Regions from separate parts of the Pseudoalteromonas sp. L21 genome, predicted to be linked through region 1. Evidence: predicted binding sites of a transcription regulator. Region 1 holds the regulator's gene; the other holds the start of a gene.
The links. The regulator MetJ, encoded in region 1, represses methionine synthesis genes. The targets are predictions, from matches to a motif close to TAGACGTCTAGACGTCTA.
Positions count from the first base shown of each region.

Region 1 (7,816 bases):
GAGCGATGCCAGCTTGCTCAGGTTGTCCTTTCATGTCCAATAGTTGAAACTGATTATCGGTGCTGGTTTGTGCTCGCTGTGTTAAACTAAGTAGCTGATATTTATTAGTAATCGCCTTATGCAAGGTTTCTAATGCAGGTGTCGCGCTGCCGAGTATCAATGGAATATTATGTTGGAAGGCTCTGTAAGCGGCAAGATCTCGCGCATGGTAGCGTAGTGTATCTTGCTGTTTAAATGAGCTGTCATGCTCTTCATCAACAATGATCATGCCTAGTGATGAAAAAGGTAAAAATATACTCGAACGTGTGCCGATAACTATCGCACAACTGCCTTTTTCACAAAAGCGCCATGTTTGTAGGCGCTCGTTATCAGTGAGTGCCGAATGCCATAGCATAATGGGCGTATCAGGAAAGCGACGACGAAAACGATTGACGGTTTGTGGGGTTAGACCTATTTCAGGAACCAAAACCAAAGCTTGTTGGCCTTTTTTTAATATTTCTTCAAGGCATTGTAAGTAAACTTCCGTTTTGCCGCTGCCAGTCACCCCTTCGAGTAGAAAGCTTGCAAACCCATGGGCTTGGTTAATGGTAGTACAAGCGACAGCTTGTTCTTTATTGAGAGTCGGTTTTTTACTCACTGTGGGTGCGTGTTGCTGCCATTGATTGTCATGCTCAATAAATTGTTTGATTAGCGCTTTCTCTAGCAGGCTATCAATTGTTTTTTTATTAAAACCGAGCGCTTTTAATTCGGTTAACGATGACTTACCCGACTGCGCAAGTTGCTTTAATAAGTTGAGTTGCGTTTTCGCCCGTAAAGAGGGGAGCTTTGCCCCTTTTTCAGTTAACTCAACCATATTAATGCTGGTTTTGTCAGGGCATTCACCTTGTCTTAAAGCAGCGGGCAGTGCAGTATGTATGGTCTCACCTAAAGGATAGCAGTAGTAGCGAGCTGTAAACTTTAATAGCTCTAAATGACGTTTGGATAAAATCGGGGCTTCGTCAATCACCTCTATGATGGCTTTTATCTTCTCTTTAGGGATGTCAGTACTTGTTTTCGTGGCAAGTATGACCGCTACTTTTTTTTGTGGGCCGAATGGCACAAGAACACGCATGCCCGGCTGCAATTCAATGTTATGCAACAGCGGTTCAACTTTATAATCGAAGGTACGCGGTAAAGGGACTTTTATGGCAACTTCTACAAAGTGCATGGTGGCTCAACGAAAACAAGAACAGACAGATAATGTACTAAAAATAGTCGTAAAAACCTACCAACAAATGCTAGGCCAAGCGCCGTCTGTTTATTTTTTTAGCGAAAGATGCATTTAAAGCTTGTCGCAGAGCGTATTGGCCTATAAAATACGCGGCCTATTAATTGTATTAACGACGTATGGTGCCAGACTACGGGTTTGGAGAGCGATGCGGCCTTAACTAGAGGTTCCCTATGAAAGAAGGTATTCACCCTAAGTACGAAGCTATCACTGCAACTTGTTCATGTGGTAACAAATTCGAAACTAGCTCTACTTTATGTAAAGACATCCACTTAGACGTATGTTCTGAGTGTCACCCGTTTTACACTGGTAAGCAAAAGATTTTAGACACTGGCGGCCGTGTTGATCGTTTCAACAAGCGCTTCGGTGCACTTAGCAGCAAGAAGTAATGTCTGCTGTTTAGTTAAAAAAAGCACCTTAGGGTGCTTTTTTTATACCTGAAATTAACAAAGCATGATGTTAGACGCTATGCCGAACCTGCTGTTTTCACTCACTTCCCATATAACTATTTTTGCTTGTTATGCTCATTATGTCGCTAATTTTGCAGACAAAGTGCAATCCCTTCGCTATATTCTGAGATGTATAAATGATTCCAAAAGTTACAAAAAGTAATAAATTTAAATAACTTTGTAAGTAAATGCTGGCAATGTCGTCGAAATGGTCATTTGGAACTAATTTCGGCTATTTGCAGTGTTCGTGCATATAAAATACAAAAACAGGTGCTTAAAAGGTCATAAATAGGTGAATTTTTATGTCTGATTAATCGCAACTATGCACAGAAGTTGTGGGTAAATCCTTTAAAATTAAGCGATATAGCATATAACAGGATAGACCTGATAATACTTGGAATTTTTATACATTACAGGTATCGTACTGATGCAAGCTCTCTCACTTTTTAACTTTTTTGCAGGATACTATCGCGTTATGTCAGATTTCCGTGAACAAGCATTACATTACCACGCTCACCCCGTTCCAGGTAAAATTAGTGTTGAACTAACCAAGCCGGCCGAAACGGTTAACGATCTCGCTTTAGCTTATAGCCCAGGTGTGGCTGAACCAGTTCGTGAAATCGCTGCTGATCCAGCAAATGCCTACAAATATACTGGTAAAGGTAACATGGTTGCGGTGATTTCAAACGGTACCGCAATTTTAGGTTTGGGTAACTTAGGCCCTCTTGCATCAAAACCTGTCATGGAAGGTAAAGCATTACTATTCAAACGTTTTGCTGGCCTTGATTCAATCGATATTGAAGTAAAACATCGCACTACAGAAGATTTCATCAATACGGTTGCAAACATCGCTGATACGTTTGGCGGCATCAACCTAGAAGATATTAAAGCACCAGAATGTTTTGAAATTGAAAAAGCGCTTATCGAGCGCTGCGATATTCCAGTTTTCCACGATGACCAACATGGTACAGCTATTGTTACTGCTGCCGGTATGCTTAATGCCCTTGAAGTACAAGGTAAGGATATCGAAGATGCCATTATCGTATGTTTAGGAGCTGGTGCGGCAGCTGTTGCTTGTATGGAGCTGTTAATTAAGTGTGGTGCATTACGTGAGCATATCTATATGCTTGACCGTAAAGGTGTGATCCATACTCGCCGCGATGATTTAAACGAATATAAGCAGTTGTTTGCTAACAACACTGATAAACGTACATTACAAGACGTTATTGCTGATGCGGATGTATTTGTAGGTGTATCTGGGCCAGATTTATTGACGGCGGATGATTTAAAGCTAATGGCAGACAAGCCAGTGGTGTTTGCGTGTTCAAACCCAGATCCTGAGATTGCGCCAGAAGTTGCACACAGTGCGCGCAATGATTTAATTATGGCAACGGGTCGTTCAGATTTTCCTAACCAAGTAAATAACGTGCTTTGTTTCCCGTTTATTTTCCGCGGTGCGCTTGATGTGCGTGCAACGGCAATTAATGATGAAATGAAAATTGCAGCTGTGCATGCTATTCGTGGTATTGCCAAAGAGCCAGTACCAAGCGAAGTATTAACAGCGGCTGGCGTTGAATCACTTGAGTTTGGTGCCGAGTACATCATTCCGAAGCCAATGGACCCGCGTTTATTACCACGTATCGCGCGTGCTGTTGCAGAAGCGGCGGTTGAGTCGGGCGTTGCGCAAATCGAAATGCCAGAAGATTACATGCGTTAAATTTATTTACGCTAATAAAAAACTCAGCCTTAGCTGAGTTTTTTTATACCTGTGAATCGGCGTGTATCCGATGGCTCATTCAGAATCAAGTACAGGGATATCTAATCCCATTTCAAGCATGATCTTTTTCACTTCTTCAGGGACTTTTTCTGGGTTGTCTTTGCGTAAGTCGTCATCATTTGGTAATGGCTGACCTGTAAAAGCATGTAGAAAAGCTTCGCATAGAAGCTCACTATTTGTCGCATGTCGTAGGTTGTTGATCTGACGACGAGTGCGTTCATCTGTTAATACTTTTAGTACATTTAGCGGAATTGATACGGTAATCTTTTTAACTTGTTCTGATTTTTTACCGTGTTCTGCGTATGGGTGAATGTATTCACCGTTCCATTTAGCCATAAGTAATTTCGTTGCCTCGGTTATAAGTAGTTCACGCCTTTTTCACAGCGCAAAGATGCGGAAATTTTATCTCTTTAAAAAAGATAGTCAAATACTAGTTGTTTAGCCATCTAGTCGTGTAAATGTATAAACTTCTTTATGTCAGCCACAAATGCTTTGACTTCTCATAATTGATCATCTAACCTTTTAGACGTCTAAACATCCAATTAATGAGTAGGTGATGAAATGAGTGAAAAAAATAAAGCGACGATAGCTGTTCGTCATGGTATCGAAGCTGACAAACATCATGGTGCTGTCGTTCCACCTATCTATTTATCAACCACCTATTCATTTGCTGATTTTGATACTAAACGTCAGTATGACTACGGACGCAGTGGTAATCCGAATCGTGATATTTTGGCTGAAACACTGGCTGAACTTGAAGGCGGTGCAAAAGGCATTATTACAGCAACGGGTATGTCTGCGGTGCATTTAGCAACACAGCTTTTAAATAGTGACGACACTTTAGTGATCCCGCATGACTGCTATGGTGGCAGTTACCGTTTATTCACATCATTAGAAAAGCGCGGGTTATTGAAGCTAAAAGTGTTAGATTTAACCAACAGTGAAAATCATCAAGAAATTTTAGCAATCAAACCAAAGCTTATCTGGATAGAGACACCCAGTAATCCAATTTTGCGTTTAACTGATATTAAAGCGATCACCTCAATTGCTAAGCAATGTGGAGCTTTAGTTGCTGCCGATAATACGTTCTTATCACCAGCACTCCAAAATCCAATTCAGTTTGGTGTAGATATCGTCGTACATTCAACGACTAAGTATATTAATGGCCACTCAGATGTAGTAGGTGGTGCAGTGATTGCCGCAACACAAGAGCTTGGTGATGAACTAGCTTGGTGGGCAAATAACATTGGTATTACCGGTGCACCATTCGATAGTTATTTAACCCTTCGTGGTTTGCGAACATTAAATGTGCGCTTAAAACAACACCAAGAGAATGCGTTTGCAATCGCTCAGTATTTAGAAAATTCGCCTTTTGTTAGTCAGGTTTATTACCCTGGTCTTGCTTCTCATCCTCAGCATGAGCTCGCTAAAGCGCAGCAACGTGGCTTTGGTGGTATGGTTAGCTTTGATATTAAAGGTGATATTAATGACGCTGCTGCGTTTTTAACAAGCTTAAAAGAGTTTAGCCTTGCAGAGTCATTGGGTGGGGTTGAGAGCCTTATTTGCCATCCTGCGACAATGACTCATGCTGGCATGGATCCTAAAGCACGCCTTGAGGCAGGTGTGGGCGATACACTCATTCGTATTTCTGTCGGTATTGAAGATATTAACGACTTAATTGCTGATCTGGAACGTGTTTTCAATCAAGTTAAACCAGGCGAAGGCTTACAAGCGGGCCAACCTAAAGCCGCTCAAGTACAGCCAACTAATCAGCAAAATACATCGTTTAAGTTAACGCCTGCACATACGGCATTGTGGTAGAAGAAATGGTTAATATTGTTCATAAATTTGGTGGCTCAAGCCTAAGCTCAGCCGAGCGGTATCAAGCAGTTGCGAACATTGTGTTGGCAAACACTGAGCTAGGCGATTGTGTTGTTGTATCAGCCTCTGGGAAAACGACAGACACACTTGTAAAGCTCTGGCAGAGCTATCAACAAAATGATAATCAAGCTGTGAGTGATATTTTATTGCTTATTGATAATAATCAGCGTGCACTAATCGAGCAGCTATTAGTGTCGCAGAGTAAGCAACATGCATTAGCTAAACTAAAAGATGAATTAGCATCACTGACAGCGTTAATTGCCCAGCAACAACTACATGAAGCACCTTTACTTGCTCATGGTGAGGTTTGGTCTGCTCGGTTACTTGCAGCCTATTTAAATCAACTCGGTTTAGAATCTAAAGATGTTGATGCAAGACAGCTCTTTACTTTGCATGATGGCCAATTGTTGCATCAAAAAAATCAGCAAAGTTGCAGTGAGTTAATCAACCATAACCAGATCAATGTTGTGACGGGGTTTATTGCCGCTGATTGCCAAGGCAATACCGTAACCCTAGGGCGCAATGGCAGTGACTATAGTGCCACACTACTGGCTAGTTATACCTTTGCAAAGCAAGTTTCAATTTGGACTGATACACAAGGTGTATTTAGTACAGATCCTCGCAAAGTTAAAAATGCTGTTAAGTATAACAAGGTATGCCGTGAACAAGCGAATTTGTTAGCCCGTTTAGGTAACCCTGTATTGCATGCTAAGACATTGTCGCCGCTAAAAGGTAGCGACATTAAACTCGTTGTAAGAAGCAGCTTTGACTGTGAGGCAAGCCCAACAGAGGTTGTAAAAGAGGGGTACAGTAAAGCTAAACGTTTTATTACGACCCTTGATAACATTGACTTGCTTCGTATTGATAAATTAAGTAGTGGCGAAGTGGGTGAATTGAGCCAGTTGATTCAGCATAGCCTGCATCACTTTGTAAAAGCCGGCGATACCTATCTGTTAGTGCCAGGCTCGTGTACACATCAAGTTGTAAGTTACCTTGCAGGGCGTGCCAATATTGTTGAGTCTAATTTAAGTGGTTGTGCGGTGGTAGCGCCAAGTAGTGATATTAGCTCACTCGCAGAGCAAACAACGGCGTTATTAAAAGAGCAAAGTATCAACACACGCTTTGTACAGCAAGATGAAAACTACGTATTAGTTTTAAAAGACCAAGCGATTGATAGTGACGTGCTGACCTTACTACACGACAAGTTAATTAATAAAGGCCAAGAGTTGGCTGTGATTGTTGCTGGGCTGGGTAATGTTGGGGAGGTGTTTCTTTCACAACTACAAGCGCAGCTAAAACGCCTTTCAGAACACTATGAAGTGAAAGTGGTCGCTTTACTTCGCTCCAAGCAAATGCTGTTTAGTGCTAGTGGTTTAAACACTGAGATGTGGCAAGAACAGTGGCAAAATGAAGCACAAAACTACGAAAAAGAAGAGCTATTAACACGTATTAGTGAACTCGATTATGAGCACAAAGTGATCGTAGATATCACAGCTAGTGAAGCGTTTAGCCTTTTATACCCTGATTTTGTTGAGCTAAACTGCCACCTGATCAGTGCTAATAAATATGCTGGTACGGCAGCTAATAGTTGGTATCAAAACTTACGCAGTAATTTAGCTGAGCGTAATTTATTATGGCGTTATAACACCAGTGTTGGTGCAGGTTTGCCTATCAACTTTGCACTCGCTGATCTGCAAAACAGTGGCGATAAAATTAACCGTATTGAAGGGGTTTTTTCCGGTACTCTGTCGTGGTTATGCAGCAGTTATGATGGCAGCGTGCCGTTTTCTGATTTAGTACTAAAAGCACAGCAAATGGGTTACACAGAGCCTGATCCTCGTGAAGATTTGTCGGGTCGAGATATGCAACGTAAGCTGCTTATTTTAGCACGTGATCTTGGTCTTGATTTAGAGCTTGATGATATTGCTTTAACACCATTAATGCCTGAAGAGTTGGCCGCGGGTAGTTGGCAAGATTTCTTAGCAAATAAGCATTTACTTGATGAATTTATGAAGATAAAAGCTGAGCAAGCACAAGTCGAAAATAAGCTTGTTCGCTATACCGGCGCGATTACCATTACTCATGGCAACGTGAAAGCTGAAGTTGGTCTAGTTAATGTAGCAAAAGACGATGTGCTGGCAAGCCTTAAGCCAGGTGACAATATCTTTGTTATTAACTCACAGTGGTACACTGAGAACGCTTTGGTAATACAAGGCCCAGGTGCAGGAAAAGAAGTCACTGCGGCAGGGGTTCATTCTGATTTGTACTGGTTGGTGAACAACCTAAAATAAATCTTGTTTATCGTGTAATAAAAAACCGCCAAATGAAGTGACCCCCAATAGTTGGACATGCCAATTACTGGGGGTCTTTTTATTACACTCAATTAGCTAAAATAGCTCTTCTTCTGTTGAAAGATTTTCTTCGAATACATCAGTTGGCTGA
Region 1 covers NZ_JAKKCV010000005.1:145,847-153,662, reverse strand. The annotation lists gene priA (primosomal protein N') at 1-1,207, opposite strand, end outside; gene rpmE (50S ribosomal protein L31) at 1,441-1,656, shown strand; gene L3V41_RS15160 (malic enzyme-like NAD(P)-binding protein) at 2,192-3,433, shown strand; gene metJ (met regulon transcriptional regulator MetJ) at 3,509-3,829, opposite strand; gene metB (cystathionine gamma-synthase) at 4,055-5,314, shown strand; gene metL (bifunctional aspartate kinase/homoserine dehydrogenase II) at 5,320-7,665, shown strand; gene L3V41_RS15140 (PBP1A family penicillin-binding protein) at 7,762-7,816, opposite strand, start outside.

Region 2 (7,816 bases), on a different contig from region 1:
TAATTCTAAATGGTCTTTAAAGCCTAAGAGTTACTTAGGCTTAGTATGTTTATGAGGTTAGCCTAACTCTCGGCGTAACTCTTTAGCGGCAGTAACCATATTTTGTAATGCTAAGCGTGTTTCTTCCCAACCGCGGGTTTTTAGACCGCAGTCAGGGTTGACCCAGAGCCTCTCTACTGGCACTTTTTTAGCCGCTTTGTGAATTAAGTTCTTAATCCAAGCAATATCGGGGATATTTGGGCTGTGAATATCATACACCCCTGGCCCGATATCATTCGGATAATCAAAATCCTCAAATGCTTTTAATAGCTCCATATTTGAACGAGATGTTTCTATCGTGATGACATCTGCATCCATGTCTGCAATACCCGCTATGATGTCGTTAAACTCCGCATAACACATATGAGTATGAATTTGTGTTTCATCTGCCACTTTCGATGCACAAACACGAAACGCATAAGCAGCCCAGTCCAAGTACGATTGCCAGTCACTTGATTTTAATGGCATACCTTCTCTAAAAGCGGGCTCATCAATTTGAATTATCTTTATACCAGCTTGCTCTAAATCGACAACTTCATCACGAAGCGCTAATGCTATTTGCTTAGCAATGGTAGATTTATCTAAATCATCACGGATAAATGACCAAAATAGAATAGTCACTGGACCCGTTAGCATGCCTTTCATTTTCTTCGTTGTTAGAGATTGTGCATAGCGCGTCCATTCAACTGTCATAGATTGCTCTCTCGACACATCGCCCCAAATAATCGGGGGTTTTACACAACGCGTGCCATAACTTTGTACCCACCCAAATTGGGTGAATGCAAAGCCTTGCAAAAACTCCGCAAAGTACTCAACCATATCGTTACGCTCTGCCTCACCATGCACCAAAACATCGAGCTGTAACGCTTCTTGCTCTTCAACAGCATAGCGAATTTCTGCTTCCATCTGCTGACGGTACTCAGCAGCAGGCAAAACCCCCGCTTTAAATTCTTTACGTGCTTTACGTATCGATTGAGTTTGCGGGAAAGATCCTATCGTGGTGGTCGGTAGTAAAGGTAGCCCAAGTGCGCTTTGCTGTTTGGCTATTCGAACTGAGAATGGACTAGACCGTTTAGCATCTTTGTTAGTTAGTGTACTCAGACGGTTTTGCACATCTTGATTATTAACTCTCGCTGATATTAAACGTTTCTTAACTGGCTCACTGTAATCATACAGCAACTGTGTTTGCCCTGTGTTAAGCGCATTACGCAATAGTTGTAACTCTTCGCCTTTTTGTTTGGCAAAAGCAAGCCACGATTTTATTTCCCCCTCTAATTGCTGCTCTTGGTCTAAATCGACAGGTGTATGAAGCAACGAACAAGATGGCGCAAGCCACAGGTTATCGCCTCTTTTTTTAGCTAACGCGTGCAATACAGAATACTTTTGCGTTAAATCACTGCGCCATATATTACGACCGTCAATAATACCCAGTGAAAGTACCTGTTGCTGTGTGATTAAGGTATCAAGCTTTGATATATCGACATTTCCTGCAACACAATCAAAATGCACACCGTCTACAGGGTAATTAGCTATATCGGCAACATAATCATTTACTGAGTCAAAATAACTGGCAACTAGTAACTTCACACCTTGTCCTGAAAGCGTCGCAAAACTTGTTTTAAGTGCTTTTTGCTGGCCAGAGTTTAATTCTAAGGCAAGAACAGGTTCATCTATTTGAACCCACTCAACACCCAGCTTCGCAAGCTTAGCTAATACCTGTTGATAGACAGGTAAAAGCTTTTCTAGTAATGATAACGTATCAAACGGCTTTCCTGCAGGCTTAGCCAAATGTAAATAAGTCACAGGGCCAACCAACACAGGCTTCACCTTGTGGCCTAATTGATGAGCTTCTTGCACATGCTCAAATAGTTCAGTCCAAGTCAGTGCGAATGTTTGATCTTCCGATAACTCAGGAACAATATAGTGATAATTTGTATTAAACCATTTTGTCATCTCACTTGCCGCACATTGACATCCAGTAGGCGCTTGCCCTCTAGCAATTCTAAAAAGTGTATCTAAGTCAACGTTACCTTCCTCACTACAGTGGCGCTTTGGAATTGCTCCCACCAAAAGTGATGTATTCAAAACATGATCATACCAAGCAAAGTCACCTACAGGCAGTAAGTCAATACCGGCATTAGCTTGTAGTGCCCAGTTTTCTTGTCGAATAGACTTACCTCGTTCGAGTAATACTTGCTGGTTTATTTTTCCTGCCCAATAAGATTCTATTGCGAACTTTAACTCACGTTTCTTTCCTATTCGAGGAAAGCCTAAATTATGTAATTGTGCCATACCCATTCCATTTAGCTGTTTAGATGTCTAAAACATTAGCGATGAGATAAAGCTAATTCAACTGATGCTTTCTCAGTTTCAACTTGAGGTAATTTCATGGATTTAAAAAATAATTTAAGTAAAATATAAATGACAACGCTGTCAATTTGATTAATAAAAGTATATTGTAAATATGAGGTAAAATTCCTCTGAAACTTTAGACGTCTAGACGTTGAAAAAACATAATTGTAGGCGTACTATGTCCATAATCTGAGTTTGACTCACATTTTTCATGAGATTTTTTAAAGATGATCGATATTAAACACTTAAAAACCATAGCAACCCTTAAAGAAACAGGATCTTTGGTCAATACAGCCCGAGAGTTGTTTCTAACGCAATCGGCTTTATCGCATCAAATTAAAGATCTTGAGAATAAATTAGACTGTCAACTTTTCGAGCGTAAAACGCAGCCTGTGCGCTTCACGCCACAAGGCATGCTGTTACTGGAGTTAGCAAACGAAGTTTTACCGCGTGTTGAAGCGACAAAATGCCGTTTAAAAGAAAGCCTTAATCAGCCAATTTCAAACCTGCGCTTAAGTGTCGAATGCCATGCTTGCTTTCACTGGCTATTACCGACTATAAAAGAGTTCAACAACTTTTGGCCAGATATTAAAGTCGATTATGAAAGAGGCTTTAGTTATGACGCTATTCCTGATCTAATCAATGATGAACTGGACTTAGTACTCACCTCTGATATCCGTGAGCCAGACAAATTAGAATACGCACACTTATTCGACTTTAAGTTAAAACTGATTGTTTCACCTGATCATGAACTGGCCAAAAAAGCCTATGTCACCGCACTGGATTTAAAAAACGAAACGATAATTTCTTACCCCATTCCACGTGAACGCCAAGATATCTTTAAACATTTTATCCAAAATGCACGATTCGATGGCACGCTGAAAACGGTTGACCAAGGCTTATTGATTTTCCAGTTGGTGAGTGCTGGTATGGGGGTTGCGGCTTTGCCCGATTGGTTAGTGACCCCTTATGAAAGCCAAGGGCTTATTAAATCGATTCCGTTAGGTGCGTTAGGGTTAACACGCCCGATGTATTTAGCAATGAAAAAAAATATGAAAGATAACCCTGTTTATCGCCACTTTTTAAATACCTGTAAACAAAATAACGGCCGTTAATAAAAGCTCATGTAACTGACATGGTTACATGGGCTTTTATGCTCCCTTGCTGGTTCAGTCCATTGGCCCGTGAAATATGCGCCACTGCTTTGATGCAAAGGCGCAGTAGTCTCCATAGAATCAGACAGGGTTATCGATATCAATAAAGGTGACATCAAAACCATGCTGCTCAGCTAATAACTCACCCAGAGCTTTAATGCCGTAGCGCTCTGTCGCATGGTGACCTGCTGCAAAAAAATCGATACCTTGTTCACGTGAGCTGTGAATCGTTTGCTCAGATGCCTCACCTGTCAAATAAGCATCAATATCCTGCGAGGCAGCTAAATCAATATACCCTTGTCCACCACCAGTACACCAAGCAATAGTGTCAATTTTCTCTTCTCTAACTAAGCTTGTTAACGGTGCGCGATTGAGTACTTGGGCAATTTTGTCGGCAAATTCTTCACCCGTTAATGGTGTTTTTAAACGCCCTTTTACCGGCACACTATTAGGATCAGATTCAAGCCCAGCAGTAAACTCAATATCGAGTAACTTTGCCAATTGCGCGTTATTACCAATGTCGGGGTGTATATCTAGCGGCAAATGATAGCCATATAAATTAATATCATTCTTTAAAAGCGCTGCAATACGGCGTTTTTTCATACCCGTAATTGACTGCGACTCCCCTTTCCAAAAGTAGCCGTGATGTACCAAAATTGTATCTGCATTTTCGGCTATCGCTGCATCAATCAATGCTTGGCTTGCTGTTACACCCGTTACTATTTTTTTTACCTCGCTCGCGCCTTCAACTTGTAAACCGTTGGGGCAGAAATCAGCGATTAATTCAGGCTTAAGAATGTCATTTAGTAATTGAGTAAATTGTTTGCGTTGCATATAAAACCGTTCTCCAACCCTCTATTTTGTGCAAATTTTGGCGGTTATGAGCGAAAAATGGAAGGAAAATCGCAAAAAATTGAAAAGTAAGCTGAAAATAGGTATAAATATATATTCTTAATCTGTGTTTACAACGTATAGGGTCTCTGATGAGCAAACTAGACAAAACAGAAGTGTTAAATGCCTTCGAAGCAGCATACGAAGCAGCGAATGGTAAGAAACCTGAAATTACTACAAAACCTGGTTGGTATAGCATCGATGGTGGCAAAAACTTGCGCCTAGCCGATGTTGCAGCGCTGACTGAAGAGCTTACTTCTGGTAAAACAGCTGAGCCTAAGGCAGAAGAAGCACCAAAAGCCCCAGCGAAAAAAACCAAAACTAAAACCGCTGCGCCAGCTAAAACAGCAAAAAAAGCATCATTCACTGTTGTTAAAGCAAACGATGATGGTTACAAAGCTGAAGAACTTTGGATCGTTAACCTAGCTGAAAAAGACCACGATTGTCGTTTACCACGTGGTGTTGTGTAATTTACTTACACTTAATAATTTTAAAAACCACTACTCGTTAGTGGTTTTTTTATATTCATCCAGCTGAATATTTAATAGCCATTGACTAAAATAACCAAATAGCACAATAAAAATAGTGCCAATCAATACAGGCATTACTAAGAAATCCCAACTTTGCAAAGATTGCATAATCAAAATTGGATTTGCCCCTGCCGCGGGATGTATTGTGTCTGTCAACATCATGAGACTGATTGCCAGCCCTGTGGCGATAGCAATTTCAACAGGCCCTACACCGACATAATTTACAAATACAACGCCAATTAATGCAGTCAAAAGGTGCCCTCCGATGACATTTTTCGCTTTCGCAAGCGGGCTGTGTGGCACACCAAATACCAACACCGCAGTTGCACCAAATGGTGCCATCAACCAAATACCGTAATTTCCTAATTGCTGTAAATAGGCCAACACAAAAATTGCCATACAAGCAATTACACCTGCGATAGCCGCTTTACTCACCTTATTTTCCATAACGCCTCCTAAAAGTAGACCGATTTGTCTACTCGGCAAATGGTAGACAAGTCGGTCTACTTCTGTCAAGCTATCATTAGTCGCCAATTGAGAGCTTGTTATGGATAAACGAACACATATTATTTTGACCGCCCTGTCACTTTTTTATCAAAAAGGCATTCATAGTGTGGGAATAAACGAGATTATTAGTGTCGCGGGTGTCGCTAAAAAAACCATGTACCACCATTTCGTAAGTAAAGATGAACTATTACTAGCGTGCCTTAGTGAGCGACATAACAGGTTTTTAAATTGGTTAACGCAAGCCACCAGCAAGCAAACAACTATTGAAGAATTTAAAGTCGCTTTGATCAGCTGCCATGAAGCGTGGTTTAATTCTGAGGTGACTGAATTAGGTGATTTTAATGGCTGTTTATTTATTAACACTGCAGCCGAATTTGCTGATCCTGCCAACCCAATTAATCAAGCCTGCAAAGAGCATAAAATGGCAGTGCAGCAGTTAATAAAACAGCGTTTATCAGCGTGTAATAACATGGAAAGTTCGCAGCTGGACTCGTATAGCCACTATTTGATGACACTCGTTGAGGGTATGATCTGCCAAGCAAAATTGGTAGGAATTAAACAGTTTCCTCATTTAAAACAATGAATAAACAATAAAAAAGCGGCACTATGGCCGCTTTCAGTTTAGATTTTCGCTATGTTAGATTTTTTCAAAATATAACTTTTCGCGTTTTTTTTCACCCACTTCGTTCATGGTTGCAGCATCAAATAAACGACCATTAATCATGGTGTAATCGATTTTATCTGTATCACGAATATTCGTTAGCGGGTTACCGTCAATAACGATTAAATCGGCAAGCTTACCCGCCTCAAGTGAACCGATATTTTTATCAAGGCCAATGTATTTAGCAGGATCTAAGGTTGCTGCACGAATTGCTTCAAGTGGTGTCATACCACCTTGCGCAAACATCCAAATTTCCCAATGTGCGGCTAAACCTTCACGTTGACCATGAGCACCTAGGTTCACTAAAACACCTAAGTCTTGCAGCTCTTTGGCAACACGGGCATTGTTAAAGTGATTATAGTGATGATCGGGCGCCTTAACACGACGCATTGAGCGAGGTAAAAGCTGATTCTTTGGCACAAACTTACTTAAGCGTGGGTGATTCCACACATCGGTCTTATCGTACCAATAATTTTCACCCCAAATACCACCGTATGCGACACCCAGTGTCGGTGTGTAACCTACATCACTTTGTGACCAAAGCTGGCGAATATCATCATAGATATTGGCAACAGGAATTGAGTGTTCAATACCCGTATGACCATCAACCACCATGGTTAAGTTGTGCTGCAGTAGTGAACCGCCCTCTGGCACAACCATCATTTCAAGTTCACGACCTGCCTCAATCACTTGCTGGCGCTGTTCACGGCGTGGTTGGTTATAGGATTTAACACTAAACGCGCCCACTTTCTTTAAGCGCTCAAGGTGGAATTTGGCATCTTCTAACGAATCAATATGCGACGTGTAACCTGGCATATTCGCACCATATAAAATGGTACCCGTGGAGAAAATACGAGGGCCGACAATCATGCCTGCTTTTTGCATTTCGCTTGCAGCAAAAATCTCAGTGGTGTCGTTTGATGGATCGTGAATCGTTGTTACACCTAACGCTAAACCTGCTAAGTTCTTCCAGTTTTGCTGTGGAATGATCTCATCGCTACCTTGCGAGCCATGCGCATGCGCATCAACAATCCCTGGCATAATCGTCTTGCCGGTTACATCAATTACCTCAGCACCTTTAGGAATAGCAACACTGTCTTTACTGCCAACCGCTTTAATATGCTTACCATCAGTTACAATAACGCCGTTTTCAATAACCTGCTCACCGTTCATGGTGATAATGCGCGCGCCAGTGAACGCAAAGACTGAGTTAGGCTCCGCCATGGTTTTTGTAAAACCGATGTTGTCGCCGCTTTTAACTTTAAAATCAGTCTCTGCATTTTGGTTAATATCAAATAAACCCGCTAGACTTGCATGATATAACTCAGGGCCTAAGCTCCAATAAAGTTTATCGCTTGTGCCACTCCAGCTGATGTTCTCACCCGCGCGAACAGAAAGCTGCTCAATTGGGAATTGGCTATCTTTCGGGCCAATATTAATGGTTTTGCCGCGCTCAACAAATGGCGTAACAAATACTTTAAAACGCTCTGCAAACGCTAAGTATTGACCATTCGGTGATACTCTAAACTCTGTTGCATGCTCTGATTCATAAAGTTTACGAACTTGCTTTGATTCAAGTTCAACAACACTTAATGTTGGCTTTGGCCAAGGACTCATCACATATATACGGTCGTTCGCTGCACCAAATTGCGGCTGATAACCTGATTTAGTGATAAGTGTTG
Region 2 covers NZ_JAKKCV010000003.1:89,748-97,563, forward strand. The annotation lists gene L3V41_RS09205 (EAL domain-containing protein) at 1-20, shown strand, start outside; gene metE (5-methyltetrahydropteroyltriglutamate--homocysteine S-methyltransferase) at 58-2,331, opposite strand; gene L3V41_RS09215 (LysR substrate-binding domain-containing protein) at 2,619-3,506, shown strand; gene L3V41_RS09220 (Nif3-like dinuclear metal center hexameric protein) at 3,627-4,379, opposite strand; gene L3V41_RS09225 (hypothetical protein) at 4,529-4,906, shown strand; gene L3V41_RS09230 (HPP family protein) at 4,937-5,413, opposite strand; gene L3V41_RS09235 (TetR/AcrR family transcriptional regulator) at 5,514-6,056, shown strand; gene L3V41_RS09240 (amidohydrolase family protein) at 6,111-7,816, opposite strand, start outside.
Region 2: the regulator MetJ is predicted to act here: its motif matches at 2,529-2,546, upstream of metE (5-methyltetrahydropteroyltriglutamate--homocysteine S-methyltransferase).